Regions from separate parts of the Halomonas sp. KO116 genome, predicted to be linked through region 1. Evidence: predicted binding sites of a transcription regulator. Region 1 holds the regulator's gene; each other region holds the start of a gene.
The links. The regulator LexA, encoded in region 1, represses DNA repair genes until DNA is damaged. The targets are predictions, from matches to a motif close to TACTGTNTANNTANACAGTA.

Region 1 (7,373 bases):
GCGATGCATTAGTCGGGCGCAGCGATATTGGCGCGGTGGTGAGCTTTACCGGACTGGTGCGTGATTTCAACGAGACGCCCGATGTTACGGGGTTAACACTGGAGCATTACCCCGGTATGACCGAGCGCACGCTAACGGAGATTGGCGAGCAGGCGTGGCAGCGTTGGTCGCTACAAGCGGTGCGGATAATTCATCGCGTTGGTTATCTGGGCCCTGGCGACCCCATCGTGCGGGTGCTTGTAGCTAGTGCTCACCGCCGAGAGGCATTTGAAGCCTGCGATTTTATTATGGATTTTTTAAAAACCCAGGCGCCTTTTTGGAAGAAAGAGCACTCCACTCGGGGAGAATATTGGGTCAAAGAACGCCACTCTGACCAACAAGACGCGGCACGCTGGGAGTGAGTTTGCCACGTCTTGCTACTCCGCAATGATGCACCACTAACGATTGGCAGCATTTTCCAAGGTAAGGGCTTCTGGCATTTCGGCGGCCATAATCTGAAGATGCACATCGGGCAGGTGCTGCATATGCTCCGCCAGCCAGTGTACCAAGCGAGGCTGCAATGCTTGGCGAAGGTCGGCCAGTGTGTCGGCGGCAATCTCATCAAGCTGATCATCCAGCCAATCACTAAAGCTATCTTCATCCAGCGGGCTGGCACCCGTCGCATCCAGCATCAAACGTCCAATGCGCACCCAGCCCGTATCAGTCGCGGTCACCGGCAGTGCTAGGTACAAACTGCCACGACGTGCCGTACCGGCGTCTTTTACTTCCAACCCTGGGTGAGGAACCACGCTGTTTTGGCTGACGATGCAGGGCGGCTGGGGATAGCGTGCCTCGCAGCGCAGCCCTTGGTTATCAAAGCTTATTAAATCGCCATTAACTGGCGACAACGGCGCACTGATCCCTAATTGACGGGCAATTGCCTGATGCGCCTGCTGATGCCTTGCTTCGCCGTGGACAGGCATCAGGTGCTTCGGCTTAACCCATTGATAGAGTTTGATTAACTCATCGTGAGCGGGGTGCCCAGTAGCATGTAACTCGGGATGGTTGATTTCGTCGTAAATACGAACACCTAACTGCGCTAAACGTTTTTTTAGCTGTTCAATAGGGCGTTCGTTGCCTGGAATGGCTTTAGCCGAGAAGATAACATTATCGCCGGTCTGAAGATCCACAAAGGGGTGGCGGCCCTGAGCAAGACGCTGAAGCGCGGCACGGGCCTCACCCTGGCTGCCGGTGGCGATAATGACCACTTCATCCGGGGGGAGATAACCCAGATCGTGATTGGGTACCAGCGGCGGTAAGTCATCCATATAGCCAAGCCCACGCGCAACGCTAACCATTCGCTCCATTGAGCGCCCCATTAAGCTGATGCGACGGCCACACTGATGCGCTGCGCGCCCGATAGCTAATACCCGCGCAAGGTTACTGGCAAAGCAAGATACCACCACACGGCCCTGGCAGTTGGCGAGGGCTTTTACCAATGCTCTTGCCACATCACCTTCGCTGCCGGAGTGGCCTGGCATGGGGGCATTGGTGGAATCGCCGACCACTAAATCGACCGGGGCCAGCGCTCTAAACTGCGCCGCGCTTACCGGTGAACCGATAAGCGGCTCAGGATCAAGTTTCCAGTCACCAGTATGTAAAACGCGATAACCACCAGCCATCATCATAATGGCACAGCTTTCGGGTATTGAATGCGTCAACGACAAGTAGCGCAGCGTAAACGGCCCGCTTTCAAGTGCCTCACCTGGTTCGATGACATGAATCGCAGCGCTGCTAAGTTGATGTTCAGCAAATTTAAGGCGTAACAGCCCTGCGGCTAATGGCGTGGCATAAATAGGACAATTCCACATCGGCCAGAGCCAAGCGACGGCGCCAATGTGGTCTTCATGGCCGTGGGTAACAAATAGTGCTTTCGGGACTATCCCTAATGATTTTGGTGTATCAAGATTAGGCACTTGTAGCGGTGAGTTGGGGAAATCCTGGCGAATCATCATGCCGCAGTCGACGACAATCCAGTGATCATCGTAGCCGTAGAGCGTTAGATTCATGCCAATCTCACCGCATCCCCCCAGCGGCAACATGCGCAGCGGAGGACGACGACGGGGACGAATTTGAACGCGTGAAGAGTGCATCAGTTATGAAAAGCCTAAAAAGTAGTGACTCAACTATACGGGAAGGCAGGGGCGGCTAACAATCATCCTTGGCCTTCCGATACACTATGCAACCTAAGCCGTTGGTTTGTCATAATTACCTTAGAAATAGGTCAAGAGTCGCTCACATGTCCCATTATTATCGTTTAGTTGTGTCCTGCCCTGATCGGGTAGGTATTGTGGCCCGAGTATCGAGCTTTATTGCTAAGCAAGGGGGGTCTATCACTGAAGCCAGCCAGCACTCTGATTTAGAAACGGGCTGTTTTTTTATGCGTTACGAAATCTTGGCGGATTCAGTGGGGATGTCGGTAGAAGCGCTACGTGCAGCGTTCGAGCCGGTGGCAATCGAATTCGATATGCAGTGGTCATTGGTGGATACACAGCAGCGCCGCCGGGTGGTATTGATGGTCTCTAGAGAGTCACACTGCTTGGTAGATTTGCTTTATCGCTGGCAGGCGGGTGAGTTGGATTGCGATATTGTTGGCGTCATTTCCAATCATGACGATATGCGTTCATTGACCGAATGGTACGGCATTCCTTATCACTATGTGCCAGTCGACCCCGATAACAAGCAAGTGTCATTTGCCAAGGTGCAAGCAGAAATCGATAGTGCACGTGCTGATTGCGTCGTGCTGGCGCGTTATATGCAAATTCTGCCGCCTGACCTGTGCGCCCGCTATGCAGGGCGGGTGATTAATATTCATCACAGTTTTTTACCCTCTTTCGCTGGGGCGAAGCCCTACCACCAGGCATATCAGCGCGGAGTGAAGCTGATTGGCGCCACCTGCCACTATGTTACCGAGGAACTCGACGCGGGCCCGATTATCGAACAGGATATTCATCGCGTTAGCCACTGCCATACCCCAACCGATTTAGTCCGCTTTGGGCGTGATGTGGAAAAAGCCGTTCTCGCACGCGGTTTACGCTGGCATCTTGAGGATCGGGTTTTAGTGCATGGCAACAAGACCGTGGTGTTTAGCTAACGCTCGATAATGTGAGAAGCCGCTATGTCGTTCGCACAAAGTGTACTGGCGCCCTGGGCGCTGATATTCACCTCGCTACTCTCGTTAGGCGTAGTGGTGTGGGCTCTTTGGCGGCGGCCCTGGCAAGTGCTACTGGAAGACGCTGCTCTTCAGCACCGTTGGTTAGGCGCAACGCTGGCAGTGGCGCTGATGTGGCAGCTACGCGCTCAGGCGGTCGACTGGCTAACGCTGCATCTCGTCTTTACGGTATTGATGACACTCGTGTTTAAAGCGCCATTAGCGCTGATCAGCAATGTGCTCATTAATGTGGCAATGGTAGTTATCGGCCGCAATGAGTGGACGCTGCTGGGGGCAAATGTACTGGTAACGGGCATTGTTCCGGCTGCCATTATTGGCACAGTGTGGCGGCTGGTAGATCGCCGCCTGCCGGATAACCTGATGGTGTTTTTATTTGCCTGCGGGTTTTTTGGGGCTGCGTTGGCAACATTAGGGGCAGGGGTGGCTGCCGTGCTGCTGATTATCATGGCAGGCACAGATCCTAACGCTATCTATCTTGCCCAGGAGTATGCACGCTTCTTACCTCTACTAATGCCTTCAGAGGCGTTTATTACCGGGATGCTGCTGAGTATTCTGCTGGTCTATCATCCTAACTGGGTGGCCACCTTTAATGACCACCGCTATATCGACATGCAGTAATGACGGTGGTTAGCCCAGTGCTTGGCCATTACCGCCACGAATGACGCCAACGCCGACACCTTCGATGTCGAGTGACTGTGAACGCAGATCGATTTCAATCGGCGCAAAGTCTGCATTTTCCGCAAATAGCGTTACTTGGTGGCCCTGACGTTTGAAGCGCTTAACGGTTACTTCATCATCCAGGCGCGCAACGACAATCTGGCCATCGCGCACCCGCTCGGTACGGTGAACTGCCAATAAATCACCTTCTAAAATACCAATATCCTTCATCGAAAGGCCCCGCACACGCAGCAGATAATCGGCTTTAGGAGTGAAGTACTCGGCTGGCAAAGGGCAGTAACGGTCAATATGCTCAGCCGCTAGGATAGGGCTCCCGGCGGCTACTTCGCCAATCACCGGCAGGCCAGCAGGCGAGGCTTCAATATTGGCAGCGGGTAACGCGCTTGCGGTGCTGTCTACTAATTCCTGGGGCTCTTGATTGGGTAGTCGAATACCGCGTGACGTATTGCGAATAATGCGAATAGCGCCTTTACGCTCAAGTGCGCGCAGGTGCTCTTCCGCGGCGTTAGGTGAGCGGAACCCCAGTGCTTTCGCAATTTCAGCACGGGTCGGAGGGTAGCCAAATTCGCCCATGGTCTTAACAATAAAATCAAATACGTGCTGTTGGCGAGCGGTTAGCGGACGCGACATACCAGACTCCAAAAATAGTGAATAGACAGTAACAAATTAAATGTCGACTTAATCGGTAAGTGGTTAAGTATACAGTATGTTCCTCTGTCCAGTACATGTCTTGTCAACCCCCTCTCTAGAAAGGCCCCGAATTTTTCCTAATCGTTTTAAACTAAGCTTCTACTCATATAGACAGCCATATTTCATCAGAAAATCAAGCGTTGAGCCCACCAGCGATATGGCATAGTATTTTGCTATGTTTTAAACACTCGTTTCCCCGGAGAGCGGCATGGCTCAATCTGATACGGTAACTCGAATACTCGACACCGCGGAAGTGCTGTTTGCTGAGCGAGGTTTTGCTGAAACATCGCTGCGCAACATCACTAGCAAAGCGCGCGTCAATTTAGCGGCGGTGAATTACCATTTTGGTTCCAAAAAAGCCTTAATTCAGGCCGTGTTTTCACGCTATCTGGACCCGTTCACCCAGCGTTTTCATACTGCGCTTGATGAACTTGAAGCCCAGCATGCAGGGCGCGTTATTCCGTTGGAAACGCTACTCGAAACCATGGCGACCACCGTGCTGGCTGTGCCTGCCGAGCGCAACAGTTTAAAGGTGTTTATGCGCTTGCTGGGCCTTGCCTATAGCCAAGCGCAGGGGCATCTTAGGCGTCATATTCAGCAAGAGTATGGTGATGTGTTTACCCGCTTCACCGAGTTAGTGCGTCAAGCCACGCCCGACTTGCCTGACGCGGAACGCTTTTGGCGGCTACACTTTATGCTTGGTACGGTGATTTTTACGCTTTCAGGCCTTGATGCACTGCGCGATATCGCTGAAAAGGATTATCAAGAGCAGGTCACCGTGCGGGATTTGGTTAGGCGGTTGCGCCCAGTAGTGGTGGCTGCCATGAATGCACCGTTGCCCCCAGCACTTGAAGAAGGAAAATATGCGAACGCCCAAGCTCGCTGAGCTTCCCCCTGTAGAGGACATCTGGTTGGAAATCGATACCACACAGCAGCAGCTACGCTGTTGGCGAGGGCCGAAGGTGCTGTATGAGTGTGAGATATCGTCTGGCCTCGCGGGCGTTGGTGAGCACAACGGCAGTGGCAAAACACCCCATGGTTGGCACTATATAAGAGCCGCGATCGGCAACGGGATGCCTGATAATGCGGTATTTCGGGGTCGTCGCTGGACGGGGGAGGCATTCTCTCCTGCGCTAGCTGAAGCATATCCGAAGCGGGATTGGATTTTGACCCGCATCCTGTGGTTATGCGGATTAGAAAAAGGCGTGAACCGTGGTGGTCAGGTCGATTCACAGCGTCGCTATATTTATCTTCATGGCACGCCCCCTGACCAGCCCATGGGGGTTGCTGCATCCCACGGCTGTATTCGTTTACGCAATAGTGATTTGCTCTATATCTTTTCGTTAGCGTTACCAGGAACCCCCGTTTGGCTGCACGGCGGTCGTCAGTCGTTTGACTAATCTGTTTTGACACCGCTAGACGATCGTCTAGAATCACCGCCTCTTTTTTAATGGACCTATCACGATGACTCAACCGTTAGGCCCGGTCATGCTCGACCTTGAAGGCCCGAAATTAACGGCCGCAGAAAAGCGCTTGCTGCTAGAACCGGTGGTAGGGGGCGTTATTCTGTTTGCCCGCAATGTCGAGAACGGCTACCAAGTACGCCAGCTCTGCAGCGATATTCGACGTGTGCGTGCGGACTTATTGCTTGCCGTTGATCAAGAGGGTGGCCGCGTTCAGCGTATTAAAGAAGGGATGACGCGTCTTCCTGCCATGGCTCGCATTGGTGAGTGTTATAGCGCCAACCCCGATGATGGTCTTGCGCTCGCAAAAGATGCTGGCTGGCTATTGGGCATGGAAATGGCCGCCTGCGGTTTGGATCTTAGCTTTGCTCCGGTACTGGATGTCGAAAGCGGTGTCTCAAGTGTTATTGGAGACCGAAGTTTTAGCCGCGATCCCCAGCATGTGGCGCAGCTCGGCAGCGCCTTTATTCAAGGGCTCCATGAGGCTGGTATGGCCGCTGTCGGGAAGCACTTCCCCGGTCACGGCGGAGTTGCGGCAGACTCTCACGTTGCGCTGCCGGTGGATGACCGCCCGCTAGAAGTGATTAAACAACGTGACCTGGTGCCCTTTGCCCATTTGGCCGCGCCGTTAGACGGTGTAATGCCTGCGCATGTGATTTACAGTGCTTTCGATACGCGTCCTGCCGGGTTTTCCCCTCATTGGTTGGGCATGCTGCGTGAATCGTTGGGCTTCAAAGGCTGCATCTTTTCTGATGATTTAAGTATGGCGGGCGCCCACGAGGCGGGTGGGCCCAAACAGCGAGCCCAGGCAGCACTAGCGGCTGGTTGCGATATGTTGCTGGTATGCAATGATCGCGCCGCGGCACTTGAGGTGATTGAAGCCTGCCGGGGTATTGAAACCAAACGTCCCGCCAAACTGCGCTACAGCCGTGCACGGCCTGATATCGATGCCCTAAGTGCGTTGGGCAGATGGCGTCGTACCCACGCTAAGTTGGAAGCATTGGCTGATAAACCGAAACCCAATGCTGTGTAAATTCACACGACTGATGTAATTGAAGCTTTTAACCCGCCTGGAGTTTAGATGTCAAAGTTGGATAAAGAAGCCTTAGAGTCATTGGACTCAATGCGTGAATTGATGGATAACGCCGACTGCCTTATTTCTCAGCAAGAGGTAGAGCGGGCACTTGATCGTATGGCGGAAGCGATCACGCGAGATTTAGGCGACAAACTTCCGGTCTTTTACTGCGTTATGAATGGCGGCTTAATCACCACAGGGCATTTACTAACCCGACTGGGCTTTCCGCTTGAAGTGGATTACTTACATGCCACTC
Region 2 (7,373 bases), 2.2 Mb from region 1:
AGATCGGCCATACGACCTAACCGTTGCCGACCCTGCTACCCCTGAGCAGGTTCAAAAGGTGATGGAGCACCTAGCTAAAAAGTTGGAGCGCAGCGCTACACAGCGTGATGACCCAAGCCGCCTAGAGTTGCAACGCGCCTGGAACGATCTTAAGCATACGCGCAGCCGCTTTGAGGAAGCCCAAGCCGTTTATGCTGAATGCGGTGAAGCACAAGCGCAGGCAGAAAAGGAACTGGCCACCGCCCTAAAAGCAAGGCCAGAGGCTTCGCCACAGGCGTTGGAAGCGGTAAATCAGGTAATGAATGCTCACCAGCAGCGTATTGATAAGATCACGGGAACAGTTGCGGCAATGAAAGATAGCGACAGCATCGCCGCCGATCTGGAAGCTCAAGCGCGCAGCGCTGCCGAAGAGGTAGAACGCCTTGAAGCAAGCGCCTTGCTAGGCGAGGTAGACGAAGCCGCCAAGGGGCAGGCCACCACCACGCTAGCGAAAGCCCGTAAGGCTGCTGAGAAGGCAGCCGAACAGGCAGAGAAGCAAGCTAGCGCCCGCCGTGGCCTGGAAAAGATGCGCAACGACCTTCAAGCCGAACTGACCGAGCTAGAAAGCCTGCAAAGTGGCGTAGGCTATGAGGTAGGTAAAGCCGCCATAGCAAAAGCAGAGCGCGACCTGCTGGAAGCTATCGAGGTGGCTGGGTTGCAAGATCGTGTGACAGCGATTAATGCCGCTCGTAATGAAGCCAACCTCTACGCGCCAGAGGGCACCGCATACAGCGACGCTCACATTGAACTGAAGCTTTCACAGTTCTACACGATGGAAGCGCCTGAACAGCTTGAATACTAACCAGTAGGCCGCTTACATAAGCCGTGAAGGGTAGCCAGCTTCACGGCTTTTTTGTGGCTGCCGATGGCGCTCCGATATGCCGGAAAATGAAAAAGGTACTCCCCCATCTACCCCGGTAGTACGGGGCCAAACAGTCCCGAAATTCGCCTATGCACGGCAAATTTCCGGGGTTGGTTGTTGTTTTATTCTCACGCCATCAAGCCGACGCTGGCACCATGCCCGGTATGCTGTGGCCACCGTCTCATAAATTCCCCATTCAATTCGCTATCACGCTGTTTTAGATGGCCTTTTGTCAGGATGCCGCGAAGCCGAAAGGGTGCCCGCCATCCGCTAAGGTGGCCACTAAATCACCCCGGCCATAGGCACGCGATACAACAACCCAACACAACCAAACGGCGCAATCTGGCCATGCCCGGGGCGCTGCTGGCGTTATGGTGAATTTGTCACGCTATGATGAAGGCAATTAGTCGGCTGGCGCACTTCACTACCTGGGGGATGGGGCGAAGCCCCATGAAGCGAAGCGGTAACAGACAGGGCAACAAAGCAGCGGCGGCTTGTTGGCCAGCCGTCATACGCTAAGCCCAAAGCTCCACAGCCCCTTTATTGCCAAACAGGGTTTTAATAAATGGCACTTGCTGGCTAGCGGTCTGAAAATTTAATTACCCTCATATCTCCACCTGAGTTCAAAGCACGGGTTAGATCGAGTAGCGGCATAAAAGAGGGGGCATAATTGGGGGCATTTTTTAAATCATATTATTTTATTTTCAATATAAACAAATGCTTAAATCTACTTTAAACGGGACGCCGCCTACCACCTTACTATACAAATCAAGCACCTACGGGTGCTTTTTTTGTGTCTGTGGGCTGAGAAGGGCCTGTTTAGGCATGGCGTGGTCAGCTTTTTTCCTACTATCACGCCGGATTTATCAGCTCGCCACCCTGCCCTTCCGCCGACTTGTTGACCTTCGTACTCACAGGCCAATGCTCGATCAATTCAGCATCGATACTGCGAATGGTCTCCCGATCCGTGATGTCAGGTGCTAGCCAGTGCTTGAGGCTGTCGTCATCTAAAATCAGCGGCATACGATCATGCACCTCGGCAGCACTACCCCGCCTGGGCTCGGTGACGATCGCACCTTCCATGCTTCCATCGTCACATGCAGCGAATATCCTAGCGAAGAACAGCGGCTCTTTATCAATACGGGCCAGAAAATGAGGCTGCTTGGGCTTCGAATTCTTGATCCATTCATACCAGCCATCAGCCGGAATCAAACACCGGTACCGAGCGAACGCCGATTTGAAATAAGCGTTGATGGCCACGGTCTCAACTCTCGCATTGATCGGCTGGTTGCCTGTGCTCCTGGCCCACTTAGGCAGATACCCCACCACATTTACGATAGGCGCCTTGCTCTCTGGCAGCTGATGAATAGCCGCGATCCAGGTACCAGGTGCCACGTTGTAGCGCGCCCGCAAATTGCTATCAGGCACACTTGCAACGACCAAGTTGGCCAAGTGATCTAACGGGCTGAATAATGCGAATCGTCCACACATGAGCAAAGCATAATCGATATAACGTTCTTCGCAGCCACCCTTTCATATCAGCGCTTGCAGTCAACGATGCTCATCGCTTATCGTCTGCCCTAAAACTGTATATATAACCAGAACTTAAGGAGCGCTTATGTCTAAATCCTACGAGCAGTTAGTCAAAAGCGTGCAGAAAGAGATCGGTAGCCCTGGGGCGCAGTCAAATCAGTGTGTCGAGATCCGCCAGCGGGATGATGATAGCGCTGATGACTGGGCGCGCATGCTGGAAGACCTGGGTACCGTTGAGAACGGGATCATGATCCCGCTGGATGACACTGCAGAACACATACGCTTGCTTTGCAACCCTGAGGAGAGCATGGCATGAGTATACACCTCTCGATCCTCGGGCGCGTTGATACCACCGCCCCACGGCTTAAGTTGCCCCTTGCCGGTGGTGGAGTGCGCACAGGTTTTCCTAGCCCTGCGGAGGACTACTTAGAAGCTGAGTTGGATCTTGTTGCCCATTTGTTACAACACCCCAGCGCGACGTACTACTTCAGGGCAAAGGGCACTTCAATGACAGGCGCGGGTATCTATGATGGCGAGCTCACCTGTAAGAAACTGGATTCGATCGGCAACCGACCTTACCTCTTTGCCGCTACCCCTGAGTTTCGGCCAATGCCACTAGAGGGACGCGAGTGCCAGGTGTGGGGCGTGGTCACGCACAATATTCACTCATTAGCCCCAGGGTTCTCGGTATGATCGCCCTGGTCGACTGTAATAATTTCTACGTCAGCTGCGAACGCGTTTTTAACCCTAAGCTGGAAGGCCGCCCGATAGGCGTGATGTCGAATAACGATGGTTGCGTGGTCACTCGATCAGCCGAAATAAAACAGCTTGGCGTGGCGATGGGCATGTTAGCGCATCAGATAGATCCCCATATCCGCCGCCAGTGCATTCTGCTGAGCTCCAACTACGCGCTTTAAGGCGACATGAGTCGCCGCGTCGCTGACGTTCTCAGCCAGCACACACCGCACGTTGACGTTTACTCGATCGACGAATCCTTCCTGAGCTTTGAGGGCTTCGAGCCTGAAACGCTGACAGAGCGATGCCAATCAATGCGGCACCAGGTTAAGCGCGATACAGGAATACCTGTTAGCGTCGGGCTGAGCACATCTAAAACGCTGGCGAAGATAGCTAATCATAGAGCCAAGAAAGAAAGTCAATTTAACGGCGTGGCCATCATGCATCCTGATAGCGACGACACTCGCGCTTTCCTAGAGCAGTTGCCAGTTACAGAGATATGGGGCGTAGCTGGCCGCAGCGCCGCACGACTGCGCACGCTGGACATTGAAAACGCATGGCAACTAGGTGAGTCATCGCCCAAGCATCGTAGGAAACATTTCAGCGTCGTGATGGAACGGATCGTCTGGGAATTGCGGGGCGTGGACTGTATCCACCTGGACGACATGACCCAGCCCAAAAAGCAAATAATGGTCAGTCGGAGCTTTGGGCGCCTCACTAACAACAAAGCGGATCTTCACGAAGCCATCCGCGTGCACACCTCACTCGCCGGTGAAAAGTTACGCAAGCAGTCGGGTCTAGCCCAGGCAGTCATAGTGTTTGTGCGCACGAATAGATTCAGGCAGGATCTTCCCAACTACAGTAGAAGTCTAGTGATACCGCTGCCCTACCCCACTGACGACAGCCGTGAGCTAGTCTGTGCAGCCATCGCAGGGCTGGAGAAAATATTCAAACCGGACATCATGTATCAAAAATACGGCGTGATGCTGATGGATCTCTGCGACCACGACAATGAACAGTTGGGCCTGCTGGCTGAGCCAGTGAGTGATGAGAAACGGGCCAAAAATGAAAAGCTAATGGCCACGCTGGACAAGCTGAACCGCGAGCACGGTAAAAACACCGTGAGACTGGGGATGTCGAGGAAGATCAATGCTTGGGAATTGAGTTGCGAGCACCGGACGCCTAGGTATACTGCGAGGTGGGATGAGTTACCATTTGCAAGCTCGTAAGCTTTTAGCGAGGGCCTTAGCGTAATGTATTTATATTTAACAAAAAAAGAATGGATAGAGCCATGGTTGAATGGTGGAGAGATACCAATCAACTTAGCCAGCACATACAGAAAAATGGAACGAAATGGAATATTCACTCCAGATGAAAATTTGATCTATGAGGCAACTCACCCATACTCAGTGCTTCAAGGTGTCATTGCTTTGGAAGATGTTCGAGGTATAACTCTTACAAATGTCAATATTAACGGCTACCAGATTAACCACATGTACATTAAAGAAAGAAGAGAAGAAGACGGACTAATTCTAAGCTTTTGCAATCATTTTTCAGAAAGAACAGCACACAGGCTTGAAAAAGAAGCTGCAATTGAGATTATTGACATTGACAAACTAATTAAATCCATCAACCGACAGACAAAAACAAAATGTAAAAGAGGAAACTGTGAATATACATTAGGACACAACAGAAATCATTTTCTAAAAAGCTATCGAGATGCTTGGCAAGATGAGCATAGGCTGTTCTGGAATCATCCAGAGAGCATCAATGCACAGATACCTAGAGGTATTGGAACTATAAAATGGCTAAATCAATAATTTAGTTTCCCCCCTGACGTTGCTCTTGAATGTACGCCTCAAAGCTAGCCTTTGCCCTATGCATTGAACTGCTTTATTACTTCCGACGATAAGCTGCTACGTCATGGGAGCTTTCTGGCGTTCACGCTGCTTGATGGCACGCTGTAGTCTAGTAGGCAATACCTCAGACATAGGCCGCATTTGTCTAACGGCCCGGTCTGTGAGTTCTCTTACTTCACCTTCTTTATTCGTGAGCCTCGTTTTCATTGCGTCTTATCTCCCGCACGTTGGCCTTTCTTAGGCTATTAACCCGGATACAGATCCAATGAGCGTAAAGCACCCCTGCATAAGATGGGCTGTTTAACGCTTTTCCCTCCACTTACGCGGATCAATGCGCCCTTCATACATGGGTAATTCCAGCACAGGGTCATCGTCTCGGAACTGAGACCACATGCGGTTTAGGCCCGCGGTGCCGAAGGTACGCACACGCTCGACCTCATCAATGTTAAGTACATCGGTGAGTATGCCTGGAGTAGCGCCGGACATCCTCGCGCGGATGCGGCCTTCGGGGTCGACGATCAGACTCTGACCTTCCCCCGCAGGCGCGGCTGAATTGGCGCTGACCATATACACCTGGTTGAAAATAGCATTGGCCTGCACAAGGATTTGCTCCTGGGCGCGGTCGCAGGTGGTGGTGGCCACTTGGTTGATGATCACCTCCGCCCCCAGCCACGCTAGCTGACGCACCATCTCAGGGAACCAGATGTCGTAGCAGATGGCTAGGCCGACCCGGCCTATGCCCGGCACCTCGAACACTTCAAAGCGATCTCCCGGTTGATAGGGCTCGTAAGGCCGCCAGGGGAAGCACTTACGGTAGGCAGCCACTCGCTCACCTTCAGGCGAATACACCGGCGCGGTGTTGTACAGATGCCCGTCCTCACCTCGTTCGCATACCGTGCCGGGCAGCAGCCATACTCCCAGGTTGCGGGCGATACGTGACAAGTGCTGGTGACGGGGGCCATCGATCGGCTCAGCCGCGGCTTCCAGTTGCTCTTTGCGCTGCTCCGGCGTACCCGTGGCAGCACATAGATGGAGCTCCGGATAAACCACCATCCTGGGCTGTTCAAAATCGGCACCGAAGTCACTCAGGTGTACCGCCAGCTCGGCCTCGAAGTCCAGCAGTTCGGAGTCAATGCCGTGCGGCCGCGAGGCTTCCTGCACCACAAGGACAGGCAAATTTCTGGACATGGTAGATCTCCGTTAATAGGTCGCTTTTACTGAGGCGGTTGCTGACTCGGGCGCTGAATCATCAAAGGCCACTTCCGGCGGCTCGCGACGGAAGAACCGGGTCAGGTAGGCCAGCTGGGCGAGACCAATGGACAGCCAGATCAGCCCAAGAATAAAGGCGTTGATATCCAGCTTACTCATCAGCCAAAGGTTGACCAGGGCACCGATGAGCGGCACTAACATCCCTCTAATCACACCATACTGGCGCCTTGCATCGGCGTCTTTGCTGACCAGAAAGATGACTGACAGGTTCACCATCGTGAAGGCGATAAAGGCACCGAAGTTGATAAACGAGGCGGCCGATAACACATCAAGGAACAAGGCAATGATGCCGATAGCACCCGTGAGGACAATGTTGAACACTGGCGTGTGGAAGCGCGAGTGCAGCGCTCCGAACAGCTTAGGCGGCAATACCGCATCCCGCCCCATGGCAAACAGCAACCGAGAGGCACTGGCTTGAGCGGCCAGGCCGGACGTGAACTGGGCGAGCACCATACCAGCCAGGAAGGTAGCGCCGAAAAGATCCGCACCGATGGTCGTGGCAATCTCAAAGGCGGCGGAGTCTGAGTTTACGAAACTGCTGCCAGGATGCACCAGCTGGGTGGTGTAGCCCACGAGTACGTAAATACCCCCGCCGATCAGCGCGGTGAGCATAATGGCCTTAGGGATATTGCGCTTCGGGTCGATGGTTTCTTCGGTCAGTGTGGTGACGGCGTCGAAGCCAAGAAAAGAGTAAGCGGCCACCGCGGCGCCCGCAGCAATCGCGGTAAAACCAGCATCCTCACCCAAGAACGGCCCCAGGCTAAAAAGCGAATCAGTGCCACCAGTCGCAAAAACGTGACGAATTGAAAGCAGTACGAAGAACGCGATCACCAGTATTTGGAAAACCATCAGCAACGAGTTCACTTTGGACGCGAGCTTGATGCCGTAGATATTCAAGAAGGTGGTGATGCCAATAAAGCCCAGCAGGAATATCCAGCTCGGTACTTCAGGAAAACGAGCGTTCAGATAAGCGGCGCCGATCAACCAAATCACCATTGGCAGGAAGAAATAATCCAGCAGCACGCTCCACCCCACCATAAAGCCAACACGCGAGTCGATGGCTCTGCGGGCGTAAG
Region 3 (7,373 bases), 250 kb from region 1:
GTCATGCGCGCGCGGCCCTTACCCATCTTGCGGCGGCTCAGAAAGCAGCCCCACGTTAGCCACACCAGCACCTTGTAACGTGCTCATCAAGACAACAATTTGTCCATAGGCCACATTGCGGTCACCACGCACCATTACTGGCGTGCCGGGACTTCGCTCTAAGATCGTGGTTACCCGCGCGGCCATCTCATCCAAAGAGACAGAGTTAGAGTCTTCTCCCAACGTGATGAAATATGCACCCTCGCTATCAACCGAAATGACAATGGGGTCATTATCTTCCTGCGTCTCTATAGGCTGAGAGGTAACTTGCGGCAATTCAACTTGTACGCCCTGGGTTAACATGGGCGCCGTAATCATAAACACAACGAGCAGTACCAACATGACGTCAATGAAAGGGACCACATTGATCTCCGCCATTGGCTTGCCTTTACCACTGCGATTGAAAGGTCCTTGCATGGCTGTCTCCCTTAACTCGCGCTTGGCTTGCCATCACGACCTTGTAAATTACGGTGCAGGATAGCGTGGAACTCCTCGGCAAAATCCTCATATTTACCGAGTAAGCGAGAAGATGTATTGGACAAGCGGTTATAAAAAATGACCGCCGGGATAGCCGCAAACAGACCCATGGCTGTTGCTATCAATGCTTCAGCAATCCAGGGAGCAACCGTTGCGAGCGTCGCCTGCTGGGTCAGTGACAGCGCTTGGAATGACCCCATGATGCCCCATACGGTACCGAAAAGGCCGATATAAGGGCTGGCAGAAGCAACCGTCGCCAGAAACACCAAGTGTTGGGTTAGACGATCTTCTTCACGCGACCAAGCAACGCGCATACTGCGTTGTACGCCTTCCAATACAGTATCCGCATCACGGGTTTTAGGCATTAAGCGGTTAAATTCGCGAAACCCTGCTTGAAAAATATGCTCGGCACCATGGCGTGGGTCATCAGCGGGGATTTCACGATAGAGTTCATTTAAGTCGACACCCGACCAAAAAGACTCCTCAAACTGGTTGTACTCTTGCTTGGCTCGACGCATTGCAATACTACGCTGAAAAATCACCACCCAAGAGAGGATTGACCCCACCAACAGTAGCAACATCACCAGCTGCACCACGGTGCTGGCATTCATTATTAAGTGGGGAATGGACATGGTGTTATCGTTCACAGGTGCCCTCATCAATCTATTAGGGTCGGTATTGCCGACGCAGTGAGTGACCTCTTGGTTAAGAGGCCCGTATCAAAATATTAAGTGATGCTGGCCATGCTTTAGGTCGCATACGTTCGACGCTCAAGCAGGCTATCTCGACTGTGGCAGAGCAGAGGAGTTCCTCATTACGCCAAACTTGCTGGTCAAATGTCATGCGACAACGCCCAATCTCCGTAACATGGGCACTGATTTCCAATGCGTCATCCAGACGAGCTGGTTTCGCATAGTGACAGGCCAAGCGGTATACCACTAGCTGTGTACCTTCGTCTAGCAGCGTTTGCTGATTAAGGCCTAAATGGCGCAGCCATTCACTCCGTGCACGTTCCATAAACTTCAAGTAGTTAACGTAGTAGACAATGCCGCCTGCGTCAGTATCTTCCATATAAACGCGCAGCGGCAGGCGATATCCTTTTTGCTTACTAGCGCTCACGGACGGCGCTCCCCTTCCATATCGGTTGCCTGTTCATGGGGTACTCGCTCAAAGTGCAGCCACGCTTGGCGGGTAACGACACGGCCACGCGGCGTGCGCATAATCAAGCCTTGTTGAATAAGATACGGCTCGATCACATCTTCAATGGTGTCGCGCTCTTCACTAATGGCAGCGGCAAGTGAATCAATGCCCACAGGGCCACCATCGAATTTTTCGATCATTGCCAGCAATAACCGGCGGTCCATGTGATCCAATCCATGATGATCAACGTTGAGCATATTAAGCGCGGCATCAGCCATGGCGACATCGACAACGCCGTCACCTTTCATTTCGGCGTAATCACGCACTCGACGCAATAGCCGGTTGGCAATTCGCGGCGTTCCACGTGAGCGCTTGGCCACCTCAACTGCCCCTTCATGACTGGTCTTAACGCCCATTAGGCGAGCCGATCGCGACACAATTTCGGTCAGCTCTTCGAGGTTATAAAACTCAAGCCGCTGAACAATACCGAAGCGGTCGCGCAGCGGTGAGGTCAGCAACCCTGCTCGGGTGGTCGCGCCCACCAGGGTAAAACGGGGCAAGTCCAGCTTGATAGAGCGCGCGGCCGGGCCCTCGCCAATCATGATATCCAGCTGGAAATCTTCCATGGCGGGGTAAAGCACTTCTTCGACGACGGGTGACAGGCGGTGAATCTCATCGATAAAAAGTACGTCGCCAGGCTCTAGATTCGTCAGCATGGCGGCGAGGTCCCCCGCCCGCTCTAGTACCGGGCCGGAAGTCGACTTCATGCCGACCCCCATTTCGGTGGCAATAATATGCGCGAGCGTCGTTTTACCTAGCCCAGGGGGGCCAAATACCAGGGTATGATCCAGGCTCTCTTCGCGCAGCCTTGCGGCGCCGATAAAAATTTCCAGCTGTTCACGCACACGCGGCTGGCCAATATAGTCATCCAACCGCTTAGGGCGAATAGCGTAGTCAATGCGCCCCTCTCCTTGTTCAGGTTCAGCGGCGATCAGCCGGTCGTGTTCTAGCATAGAGGCTCTTCTTTATGACGATTCAAATGCAATCTTTACCCACGTCTAACGCAGTCAAAGCCATCCACTTAGCCGCTCATACGTTGAGTCAGGGCAGCCTTAATCAGCGACTCGGTTGACTGATTGGGGTCGATATCGGCAAGCATTTTGGCTGCTTCAGTGAGTTTATAGCCCAAGCTGACTAACGCCGCTTCTGCATCGGCAAGGCTATCGCGAGAAGATGCTCGACCATTAGCGGCCTCAAGAGGCAGTAACGCATTGCTACCGTCTTCCCACTCAGGGAAGCGATCGCGCATTTCAATAATCAGCCGCTCAGCGGTTTTCTTACCCACACCTGGCAGGGTTGTCAGTGCTTTACTGTCATCGTCACGCACGCAGCGCATAAAGGCGTCTTCATCCATCCCCGACAAAATCGCTAAAGCAAGCTTAGGCCCTACACCGTTGACCTTAATCAAGGCTCGAAATAAGGCGCGCTCATGCTCTCTGCCGAAACCATACAGCAGATGGGCGTCGTCACGAATAGTGAGGTGGGTGAACAGAGAGGCATTTTCGCCGACGGCGGGAAGTGCCACCAGGGTATTCATTGACGTTTCCAGCTCATAGCCTACGCCATGTACGTCGATCACTATCCAAGGAGGTTGCTTTGCCAATAACTGGCCACTCAGACGTCCAATCATAAAATCGCTCACACTGGGGTGAATAACAAGAGAGTGAAAAACAAACGTTTACTATAAAGCGACTCTGTACAGGTGACCAGTAGTTCACCAACACAGCAAGGAATTAAAGTCGCCAGCGGCCCGTGGAGCGGCGGCGACCCCGTGCTGGCGACGCAGGCGAGTCGCTACTGTTATAGGCATGAGCGTTATAAGCATGCGTTAGCGCAATGGCTAATGCATCCGCGGCATCGGCCTGAGGTGTGGCGGAAAGCTGCAGAATAGCGGTCACCATATGCTGCACCTGCTCTTTATCCGCTCCTCCTTGGCCAGTGACTGACTGCTTGATTTGACGCGCGGCATACTCGGCTAGGCTTAACCCATGATTGGCCATGCAAACCAGGGCCGCTCCTCGTGCTTGACCTAGCTTTAGTGCGGAATCAGGATTTTTGGCCATAAACACCCGCTCGATGGCGACTTGATCCGGGCAATGCAAACCGACCACTTCGCTAAGACCCGCATAAATCTGCGCCAAACGCTGCTCTAGAGCCCCTTCCGCGGTACGGATACAGCCACTCGCCACGTAGCAGGGCTTCACACCGACCACATCGATTACCCCATAACCTGTGATTCGCGATCCAGGATCGATGCCCAGGATACGGATCGTGCTGGCCGGCTTTTGTTCATCCATGTCATCGAAACTCGTGGTGGCTATATACAAAAACACCGACGCCGGGGCGTCGGTGGTAGGCACTCAAACAACCAGTTTACTCAGTGGCTGTTTCTGGCTTGGCTTTCTGGCGGAGGCGGATATTCAAATCCTTTAACTGCTCAGGACTGACTTCACCCGGAGCATTGGTCATTAAGCATGCAGCGCTTTGGGTTTTCGGGAAGGCAATAACTTCACGAATGGTTTTAGCCCCCACCATCAACATGACCAGGCGATCCAAACCGAAAGCTAAGCCACCATGGGGCGGTGCGCCGTACTGGAGCGCATCCAACAAGAAGCCAAATTTCTCTTGAGCCTCTTCTTCACCAATCCCCAGAATCTCGAAAACGGTGCTCTGCATGGTCTGATCGTGGATACGAATAGACCCACCGCCCAGCTCTGTACCGTTGAGCACCATATCGTAAGCGCGCGACAGAGCCTTAGCTGGATCAGCCTTTAACTCTTCTGGGCTGCAAGAGGGTGCTGTGAAGGGGTGGTGAAGCGGGCTAAGACGACCGTTGTCGTCAGCTTCAAACATTGGGAAGTCGACGACCCATAGCGGCGCCCACTCCTGCGTGTAGAGCTCCAGGTCAGCCCCTAACTTAACGCGCAGCGCGCCAATGGCTTCGTTGACGATACGTGTTTTATCGGCACCGAAGAAGATGATGTCGCCATCTTCTGCGCCCACACGATCAAGCAACTCTGCAACGATATTTTCCATGAACTTGACGATCGGCGACTGCAGACCCTCAAGCCCTTTCGCGCGCTCGTTGACTTTGATCCACGCCAAGCCTTTGGCGCCGTATATGCCGACAAACTTGGTGTATTCATCGATCTCTTTGCGCGAAAGCTTGGCACCACCGGGGACTTTCAGCGCGGCAACACGGCCATCATCTGCGCTGGCGGGACCAGAGAAGACTTTGAAATCGACCTGCTGCATAAGGTCATCAACATCGGTCAATTCCAACGGAATGCGTAGATCCGGCTTGTCAGAACCAAAACGATCCATCGCTTCCTGCCAGGTCATGCGCGGAAACTCTGGTAATTCGGCTTTCAGCACATCCTGGTACAGCTGACGAATCATGGTTTCAGTAATGCCCATGATGTCGCTCTCTTCCACGAACGACGCCTCGATATCAATCTGCGTAAACTCAGGCTGACGGTCGGCGCGTAGGTCTTCATCGCGGAAGCACTTGGCAATCTGGTAATAGCGGTCAAAGCCAGCCACCATCAACAGCTGTTTAAACAACTGCGGTGATTGCGGCAAGGCAAAGAAGCTGCCTGCGTGGGTACGGCTCGGGACGAGATAATCACGCGCACCTTCAGGGGTGGCGCGAGTGAGTACCGGTGTCTCGATATCCAGGAAGCCCTGGTTTTCGAGGTACGCGCGTACGTTGTGTGAAATACGCGAACGCAGGCGCAGTTTCTCGATCATATCCGGGCGACGCAGGTCGATATAGCGGTGCTTAAGACGCACCTCTTCACCGACTTTGCCATGCTCATCAAGCTGAAAAGGCGGCGTAATCGCTGTATTAAGTACTTCGACGTCCTTCGCCAGCACTTCAATCATGCCTGTTGGCATGTTGGGGTTTTGAGTACCTTCAGGGCGCAGCCGAACGCGTCCAGTGATGCGCAGGACATACTCACTACGGGCACGGTCGGCAGTGGCGAACGCCTCGGCGGTATCAGGGTCGACAACGAATTGAGCGATGCCATCGCGATCGCGCATATCGAGGAAAATGACCCCACCGTGGTCGCGGCGGCGATGAACCCATCCGCATACCGTAACCGTTTGATCCACCAAAGTTTCGTTTAGCTGGCCGCAATAATGGCTGCGCATGTCAAATCCTGTTCTGTTACGTGGCAATTAGTGTGTCGCGGGCGTCCCGATCCTGACTGCCGCAGCTATGCCGCGGCGCCTTTGTCGCTGGGAGTAACGCTCTTGGGGGTAGCGCTGGTATCGCTTGATTTAGCGGTATCTGCAGAAGCAGTTTTGCCGTCAGCAACCAGATTCTTTTTGCTACCCGTTTTGAAATCGGTTTCATACCAACCACCGCCGGCTAAGCGGAAGCCCGCTGCCGAGACAAGTCGTTCCAAGCCATCGCTTTGGCATGCAGGGCAATCCTTGAGAGGATCGGCACTAATTTTTTGCAATTTTTCCAGGCGATGGCCACAGGCCTTGCACTCATATTCATAGATGGGCATGTTAATGGCTCCTAAAAAGCTCAACCCTGACAAACTACGTTCTTTTAAGACCCAGTCCCGATAGATCCAGAACTGAAAGAAAAGAATAGTGGCGAACACAAACGCTGCTAGGCTGCCAATATGTGGCCAGTCGGGATAAATTCCAAGGCTGCGGTTGATAAAGCGCCGCCATTATACCCTTTTGTGACCCCTGCCGAGCAAGGTTATGCAGCCTTCGGTAACTATTGGAGAGAATAAAATGCCTCATGCGGTGATACTGGACGCACAAAGCCTAGGCCCTGAGATCAATTTAAGCGCCATTAAAGAGTCGGTCTCACACCTTGAGGTGTTTGAGCAAAGTACGACTCAGCAGGCGCTTGAGCGCCTTACTAACGCCGATATTGCGATCGTAAACAAAGTAGTGCTGGACGCTGAGACCCTGCAGCAGTTGCCTAAACTGCGATTAATATGCGTATTAGCGACAGGCCTTAACAATATCGACCTAAATACCGCCAAAGAGCAGGGTATCGCGGTTAAAAATGTTGCTGCTTACGGCACCGCCAGCGTGTCCCAGCACACCTTGATGTTGATGCTTGCGCTGGCCAATCGGCTTCCACGCTACCAGCGTGATGTCGCTGCAGGTGAATGGCAGCGCAGCGCCTTCTTCTGTTTGCAGGATTATCCTACGTTACAGCTATCGGGCAAGCATTTAGTAATGGTGGGTCAAGGCGAACTCGGCACAGAAGTGGCGCGTCTGGCAGAGGCCTTTGGTATGCAAGTGACGTTTGCTGCTCGCCCAGGCAATGAAGCGAATGATGAGCGCCCTGCCCTGGATGAGCTACTTCCCGATGCCGATGTTATCAGCTTGCACTGTCCTTTGAGCGACGCCACCAAACATTTGATAAATCAAGAGCGCTTGTCTCGCGTTAAGCCCTCGCTGCTATTGGTCAACTGCGCCCGCGGCGGCGTTATCGATGAAATCGCCGCGCTCGAAGCACTGCGCAATGGAAAGCTTGGTGGGCTGGGCGTTGATGTACTACCTGCTGAACCGCCTAGAGAGGGGCACCCACTGCTGGACGCTCTCAACGAATCGCTGAACTTAATCGTTACTCCTCACAACGCGTGGATAACGCCGGAAGCCCGCCAAAATATTGTTAG
Region 4 (7,373 bases), 220 kb from region 1:
AGGGGGCTGTTAGCTGGCTGGGTGAGCAGATAGGGCTTGCCCGAGAAGCTTGCTATGCCCAGCGTTCGCCCGAAGCCAAAGCGCGGTTGTTGCAGGCGCTACTAGCGCCAACGCTCTATGTAGGTGATGGCTTGAATGATACGTTGAGCTTGGCCGCGGCTGATGTGGGTATTGCCCCGCTAAGTGCCAGCGAGGCCGCCCGTGAAGGGGCTTCCGCACAGCTTATGACGCCGGGAGTGGGGGGGGTAGTAAAACTGCTTAGCATTGCTAAATACACCCGGCGCATCATGGTGCAGAATCTGTTCTTTTCGGCACTGTATAATACGCTGGCCCTAGGGCTGGTAGCTGTGATGGCCATTCCACCTCTGGTTGCGGTATTCGCTATGGCGGCAAGTTCGCTGAGTGTCACGCTCAATGCCGCCCGGTTAGCGTGGGCCGAGCCGGAGGAAAACGATCAGAGGGCTCCGGAATAGCCAAGTGCCTGTTTAAGCCGCTCGGCATTCGTTGCCACCCAACGTGGGTCAATCGCCCCCCAATCGCGTATTTGGTAGCGGCCAATGTTGTGGCGCTCGCCTTCATCTCTTGTAAATACGCACTCGATATCTAATTCGGCAAGGGAGGCGATCGTATCCTGAGCGGTACGCCGTGGCATGCCGGTGGCTTCAATTAGTGCAGGCACGCTGGCAGCGCCATGTTCGATAAGATGGGCTACGTATAAACGTCGGTAAAAACTCGATTTCGTTTTGCTAAGCGCGGACATTAGGCTTCCTTAACAGCAAATTGATTAACGCGCTGCTTAGCTTAAAGGAATAAGTCGCCCTGCGCCCGTGGTGGGCGGAAATCCCGCGTATTCAAGCCCTGCTCGGTGCGATCCTGCATGTTCCACTGGCGGCTGGCGCGAGCAAAGCGCTGAGCAATTAAATCAGCGAATACCCCTTCTCCACGAAAGCGCTTACCAAACTTGGCATCATAGGCCTTACCGCCTCTGCACTGGCGCATAAGGCTCATCACTTTGGCGGCGCGTTCTGGGTAGTGAGCTTCCAGCCACGCCTCAAACAGCGGCGCTACTTCGTAAGGTAAGCGCAGCAGCATCCAGGCCGCCGTTCGTGCGCCTGCTCGGCTGGCGGCTTCCAGTAGCTTTTCAATTTCATGATCAGTCAGCCCTGGGATAACCGGTGAAATCAATGTGCCGACTGGGACTCCCGCCGTATTGAGTTCACTAATGGCCCGCAAGCGCGCCTGAGGCGAGGCCGCCCGTGGTTCTAGCGTGCGCTTTAAATTGGCGTCCAGGCTGGTCAAGCTAACAAACACACGCACCAGCCGATGCTCTGCCATCTCTGCCAATAGTTCTAGATCGCGTAGCACCAGCGTGCTTTTAGTCACTAACGTTACCGGATGGCGACACTCCAACAGCAACTCCAGCAAGCGGCGTGTGGTTTTATAAGTAGCCTCTAACGGCTGGTAGCAGTCGGTATTGCCAGAAAGATTGATGGGGCGGCAGATGTAGTTGGGATGGCAAAGCTCCTCCGTTAACCGTTCCACCAAACCGCTGCGGGCAATGAGTTTAGTTTCAAAATCCAGCCCTGGCGATAGATCCCAGTAAGCATGTGAGGGGCGTGCGTAGCAGTAAACGCAGCCATGTTCACAGCCACGGTAAGGATTCAGCGAGCGATCAAATGGCAAATCCGGCGATTTATTCCACGATAGCGCGCTCTTGCTCACCTCTTCTCGCACTTCGGTGGCGATGGTTGTAGATGTTTCTTCCCGCCACCAACCATCGTCTTCCACCACGCTACGGGTAGGTGAAAAACGATTGTGCGGGTCGTACGTTGCTCCGCGGCCTTTGCGCACAGCTGAAACACTCGATGTTTGATCGGGAGTCGTCATTTGCCACCTCTGACCTGTATAACTAACTATATGGCTATTTATACAGTATATGGCGTTTGGGCAAAGGCGCAAGAAAAGGCTTAGCGGCTTAAATAGCAAATTCGGGGATACAAACGCGTCTTTATTTCATACGCTTAAAGAACCCGTTGTTGCCAGCATGGAAAGAGGCGATTTGACCTATGGAACTTCAACCACATTTTGCATTAATGGCATCCTACAATCAGTGGATGAATGCCAAGGTATACGATACGGCTAGCAAGCTGAGTACAACTGAACTTGCAGAGGAGAGAGGCGCTTACTTTGGCTCTATTTTTGGCACTTTAAATCATATCGTTGTAGCCGACACGCTTTGGCTTAAGCGGTTTGCAAGCCATCCCTCTTCTACCACAACACTTGCGGTCATGGTGGCGCTGCCAACGCCTGCGCGGCTTGATCAAGTGATGTTTGATGACTTGGATGGCCTCAAGGCACATCGTCAATGGTTGGATAGCGTGATTATCAATTGGATCGCAGCGCTGACAGATGAGGATCTAGAGACAATCTTGAGTTACCAAAATATGAAAGGAGTTCCAGCCATCCGCAGTTTCTCCAGCCTGATCTTGCACTTCTTCAATCACCAAACCCACCACCGCGGGCAGATAACAACGCTGCTCTCGCAAGCCGGTCTAGATATTGAGGTCACCGACTTGCTGGCGCTGATACCGGATGAGGCCGGTAGCCAATAATATTGACCAGCATGCTGGTCATAGTTAATTAATTTGCTCTCTTAACTCCCTGACGGTGAACTGTAAGAACCTAGCGGCATACACCTGTTATCGAAAGGCGGGCTTTTATGAGACTGGTGAGCGTTACCTGGGCGGGGCTGCGGGGCCTCAACATATTATGTATAGGGACATTGAATGATCGGTTATTTACGCTAAGCGATAGTGAGTCCGTTCTGGCTATCTGGTTAGAATCCACCATCGCCGCCACGTTTTTATCGGAGTCGAAACTGGCAGAGATGTGCGAGCATAGAGGCGTTAAAAAGAGCGAAGCATCAGAGCCTATTAGCTCTGTTTAGTAACAGATAGCTTCCTCACCGCATATACTCTATCCCGTAGCGATATACTTATCCCATTTGCCGAACACGAGTCCCACTCCCATGGAGCCAGCACAAGATAAACTTTGGAACATGAAGCCTAACGCCCCCTTGGCTAGGCAACTGGCGATACGGGATGTGCCTGCTTTGGTATACGATGCCGTGAATCTTGAGGGGGTCGCTATGACGCTGCCCGAGGTGCAGACCATTTTGGATGGGATCACCGTGGGCGGCCATAAAATCAGCGATCAGAATATGGCGATTAACCAGGCGAAAGCTTGGGAATATATATTTTATTTAGTCGATAAGGGGCAGTTCCGCTTTGATAAGCAAACCGCTCTAGACATCCATGCCATTGCCGGTAAAGAAGAGGCGCTGGAGTGGGGCAAGTTTCGCTCGGGTTATGTAACGGTTGCAGGTTCTGACTATGAGCCGCCTATGCCTGACGAGCTTGAAGCTAAATGGCAAGAAGTCCAGCGGCTAGTAGCGAGCGAAGAGGACAGTTACGACCAAGCCATCACTGCGTTTCTGCAGATGGCTAGGGCTCAATTTTTCTGGGATGTTAACAAGCGTACTGGTCGCTTTATGATGAATGGCATTTTGCTGATGCATGGATTCCCGATTATTAATGTTCCAGCCAAACGACAGCAAGAGTTCAATACCCTGATGTTGGATTTTTATACATCTAACAATATGGCACCGATGAATACGTTTCTAAGAAGCTGTTTAGACAAGAAAATCATTAAGAACTTTAAGCTCGACCTGCCAATCGGCTAATAGTAAGGCTCAGCAAAAATTAAAACGCCTTGGTTCTTTCAAACCAAGGCGTTGTTTTCTATCGATTTATAAGCCTATTCGTTCAATGTTTTTTCCGTGTTGGCTTCTTGTCGGCACTGGCCGGTGCGCTTTCCTTTTCGTCACTGCCGCCATTAGGGAAGTGCGCCCGCACCAACTCCAGCAGGCCTTGTGTGGAGGCATCGAAGTCGGCGGCGTGGGCATCGATGCGTTCGCTGATTTCACCCGCGATGCGTTTGCCAAGCTGTACGCCCCACTGGTCAAACGAGTTGATGTTCCAGATCACCCCTTGCACAAACACCTTGTGCTCGTAGAGCGCAATCAGTGCGCCTAGGTTTTTCGGCGTTAGCTCGTCCAGCAGTAGCGTGCTGGAAGGGCGGTTGCCGGGGCAACTGTAGGGGTCGTGTTGGCTGAGTTCTTTGCTGTCCCCCTGGCTGCCCTCCATAAAGGCGTTGGCCTGAGCGAGCATATTGGTCAGTAAGGCGAAGTGGTGGTCTTCCACGCCGGGCTCGGGCTTGAGCGAGGCAATAAAATCAATCGGTACGTAGCGGGTGCCCTGATGCAGTAGCTGGAAGAAGGCATGCTGGCCGTTGGAGCCGGTTTGGCCCCACACAATGGGGCCGGTTTTGTAGTTCACCGGGTGGCCGAAAATATCTACCGACTTGCCGTTAGACTCCATGTCCAACTGCTGCAGGAAAGAAGGCAGTTGGTTCAGCGCCTGGTCGTAGGGCACGATGGCTTGGGTTTCTGCGCCAATAAAATTGATGTACCAAATACCAATCAGCGCCATCAGCACCGGCATATTTTGCGAGAAGGGCGCGTTGATGAAATGGTTATCCATCTCATGAGCGCCTTCCAGTAGCTCGATAAAGCCTTCGAAACCGATCGAAAGCGCAATCGGCAGCCCAATGGACGACCACATGGAGTAACGGCCACCCACCCAGGCCCAGAATTCGAACACGTTCTCTTCGCGAATGCCGAACTCCATGGCCGCTTTGCGGTTGGTGGAGGCAGCGATAAAGTGCGCACCCACGTCGGCGTCTTCGCCAGCGTTTTCCAGGAACCAGCGACGCGCGGTTTTGGCGTTTAGCAGTGTCTCCTGGGTAGAAAAGGTTTTGGTGGAGACAATAAACAGCGTGGTGGCCGGGTCGAGGCGCGAAAGCACCTTCTGGATATGGGTGCCGTCCACGTTGGAGACGAAGTGGAAGTGGAGCTCCGGGTGGCGGTATTTGAGCAGCGCGCGCACCGCCATGTTAGGGCCAAGATCCGAGCCGCCAATGCCGATATTGACCACATCTTTAATACGTTTGCCGCTATAGCCTTTCCACTCGCCATTGCGTACCGCTTCCGAGAATAGCTTGATCTGCTCGCGGGTACGGGTGATCTCGGGCATGACGTCTTCGCCGTCCACATACACCGGCTCATCGCCTAAGTGACGCAGGGCGGTGTGCAGTACTGGGCGGTTTTCGGTGACGTTGATGATGTCGCCGGAGAACATCTGCGCCCGACGCTGTACCAGCGCGGAGTGGTCGGCCAGTTCGATCAGCTTGGCGAGCACTTCATCGGAGACATGGTGCTTGGAGTAGTCAAGAAACAGACCGCCCACCCGAAGGCTCATTTTCTCAAAGCGCTGAGGATCATTGGTGAAGTAGTCACGAATGCGGTCGTTAGCGGTTTTGTCGCGTAGGCGGTCGAGCGCCTGCCAGGTGACACTACGAGTGAGCTGAAACATAGGGGGATCCGTTTGTTATTAAGTGAATGTAGTAACCAGAACCGAATGGCAAACTAAACGTGGCGTTATGTAAAAATACTACATAAAAAACGGCGAGGAGTAGAGGGCATTTAGGCTTAGACTTGCATTAACTGCGTAAAGCTACGTATTTGTGTGGGCAGGCACGATTGCCTGCCCACACAGGGTAGGGTCAGCCGTTAAGTAGCCACCGCCACTTGAGCTGCACCGCGTTTGATAAACGCATAGCCTAACCCGGTAACCAGTGAGCCCGCTATGATAGCACCCAGGTAGAGCAGCGCCGGGGTAATGGCGTTGGGGATCAGCAGTACGAAAATACCGCCATGGGGAGCCATTAGCTTCGCACCCACCAGCATCGAGAGCGCACCGGTCAGTGCCCCGCCCGCGATGCAGGCCGGAATGACCCGCAGCGGGTCTTTAGCCGCGAAGGGGATCGCGCCTTCACTGATAAAGCACAGACCCAATACAAAAGAGGCTTTGCCCGCTTCGCGCTCCGGTGCCGAGAACTTATTGCGCGCGACAAAGCTGGCAATGCCCATACCAATGGCAGGCACCATTCCCGCCGCCATGATCGCCGCCATGGGGCCGTAGGTTTCTGAGGCGAGCAGGCCCACACCAAAGGTGTAAGCGGCTTTGTTGACCGGGCCACCCAGATCGAAGCACATCATTGCGCCGAGCAGAATACCCAACAGCACCGCGTTAGTGGAGCCCATGGATTCCAGGAAACTGGTCAGCGCATTAAGCAGCGCCGCGACCGGTTCGCCAATCACATAGATCATGGTTAGGCCGGTGACTAGGCTGGCAACCAGAGGAATGGTCAGAATCGGCTTTAGTGATTCAACGCTGGAGGGCAGTTTGACGTAGCGCGTAACCGCCAGCGCCACGTAGCCTGCCAGGAAACCTGCCAAAATACCGCCGATAAAGCCGGAGCCGATATTAGCCGCCAGCATGCCACCAATCATACCCGGTGCGATGCCGGGGCGGTCCGCGATGGAGTAGGCGATATAACCTGCCAGCACCGGAATCATCAGCGCAAAGGCGGTGCCACCACCGATTTGCATCAGCGCAGCGGCCAGGGTGCCTTCCTGCTCAAACGCTTCAATGCCAAATACAAACGAGAGTGCAATCAGCAGACCGCCCGCCACGACCATTGGCAACATAAAGGAAACGCCGGTGAGCAGGTGCTTATAAACCCCTTTCTCTTTGACGCTCTTATTGTCACTAGTGGTATTGGCCGAACCGCTACTTTCCAGTGCCGCGTTTTCCAGCGCGGCTTCAATGGTGGGGCGCGGCTTTTTCAGCGCGTTGCCGGTAGACGTGCGGTAGATGCGCTTGCCTGCAAACCGCGACGGATCAACGTCGATATCGCAGGCTAGTAGCACTACATCGGCCTGAGCGATCTCTTCTTCCGTTAATTTATCTTGTGCGCCCACCGAGCCTTGGGTTTCCACGCGAATGGCGTGGCCCATGGCTTTGCCTGCTTCCGAGAGCGCTTCGGCGGCCATAAAGGTGTGGGCGACGCCGGTAGGGCAGGCGGTGACCGCAACAATTTTCTTGCCACCCGCGCTGCTTGCAGCGGTAGAAACGGAGGCTGCAGGCGCGGCAGGCGAGCTGTAAATCGGCGCTTCACGCTTGGCCTGGGCCAGAAAACCGTTAGGGTCGGGGAGCGCGCTGGCAATCGGTGCCTGAAAGAGGCGCTTGCCTTCGAAGCGTTCCGGCGCGGGCACGTGATCGGCGGCGACCACAATCAAATCGGCGTTAGCAATCTGATCAGCAGTAGCAGCCTGCAGTGGCGCGATTTCGCCATGCATTTCAACGTGTACCGACCAGCCCTGGCGTTGGGCAGCCTGCTCGAGGCGTTTG

Region 2: KO116_RS20035 (DUF1654 domain-containing protein) is a predicted target of LexA. The motif match lies at 2,486-2,505, and genes of this name have one in related genera.
Region 3: ruvA (Holliday junction branch migration protein RuvA) is a predicted target of LexA. The motif match lies at 3,409-3,428, and genes of this name have one in related genera.
Region 4: KO116_RS08970 (PA0069 family radical SAM protein) is a predicted target of LexA. The motif match lies at 1,916-1,935, and genes of this name have one in related genera.

What each region holds. Positions count from the first base shown of each region.
Region 1 covers NZ_CP011052.1:2,159,818-2,167,190, forward strand. The annotation lists gene moaE (molybdopterin synthase catalytic subunit MoaE) at 1-401, shown strand, start outside; gene KO116_RS10035 (ribonuclease J) at 438-2,048, opposite strand; gene purU (formyltetrahydrofolate deformylase) at 2,279-3,133, shown strand; gene KO116_RS10045 (energy-coupling factor ABC transporter permease) at 3,158-3,829, shown strand; gene lexA (transcriptional repressor LexA) at 3,839-4,519, opposite strand; gene KO116_RS10055 (TetR/AcrR family transcriptional regulator) at 4,788-5,465, shown strand; gene KO116_RS10060 (L,D-transpeptidase) at 5,443-5,979, shown strand; gene nagZ (beta-N-acetylhexosaminidase) at 6,044-7,075, shown strand; gene KO116_RS10070 (hypoxanthine-guanine phosphoribosyltransferase) at 7,124-7,373, shown strand, end outside.
Region 2 covers NZ_CP011052.1:4,372,788-4,380,160, forward strand. The annotation lists gene KO116_RS20025 (hypothetical protein) at 1-841, shown strand, start outside; gene KO116_RS20030 (SOS response-associated peptidase) at 1,754-2,392, opposite strand; gene KO116_RS20035 (DUF1654 domain-containing protein) at 2,520-2,750, shown strand; gene KO116_RS20040 (LexA family protein) at 2,747-3,127, shown strand; partial or broken gene KO116_RS20045 (Y-family DNA polymerase) at 3,124-4,137, shown strand; gene KO116_RS25945 (DUF4113 domain-containing protein) at 4,246-4,398, shown strand; gene KO116_RS20050 (hypothetical protein) at 4,423-4,989, shown strand; gene KO116_RS20055 (carbon-nitrogen hydrolase family protein) at 5,329-6,216, opposite strand; gene KO116_RS20060 (APC family permease) at 6,229-7,373, opposite strand, start outside.
Region 3 covers NZ_CP011052.1:2,406,253-2,413,625, forward strand. The annotation lists gene tolA (cell envelope integrity protein TolA) at 1-5, opposite strand, end outside; gene tolR (protein TolR) at 19-456, opposite strand; gene tolQ (protein TolQ) at 468-1,163, opposite strand; gene ybgC (tol-pal system-associated acyl-CoA thioesterase) at 1,222-1,587, opposite strand; gene ruvB (Holliday junction branch migration DNA helicase RuvB) at 1,632-2,669, opposite strand; gene ruvA (Holliday junction branch migration protein RuvA) at 2,738-3,346, opposite strand; gene ruvC (crossover junction endodeoxyribonuclease RuvC) at 3,450-4,013, opposite strand; gene aspS (aspartate--tRNA ligase) at 4,090-5,871, opposite strand; gene KO116_RS11240 (FmdB family zinc ribbon protein) at 5,937-6,236, opposite strand; gene KO116_RS11245 (D-2-hydroxyacid dehydrogenase) at 6,475-7,373, shown strand, end outside.
Region 4 covers NZ_CP011052.1:1,939,487-1,946,859, forward strand. The annotation lists gene KO116_RS08960 (heavy metal translocating P-type ATPase) at 1-473, shown strand, start outside; gene KO116_RS08965 (winged helix-turn-helix domain-containing protein) at 455-760, opposite strand; gene KO116_RS08970 (PA0069 family radical SAM protein) at 802-1,887, opposite strand; gene KO116_RS08975 (DinB family protein) at 2,067-2,612, shown strand; gene KO116_RS08985 (Fic family protein) at 3,029-3,742, shown strand; gene pgi (glucose-6-phosphate isomerase) at 3,825-5,492, opposite strand; gene KO116_RS08995 (PTS fructose-like transporter subunit IIB) at 5,690-7,373, opposite strand, start outside.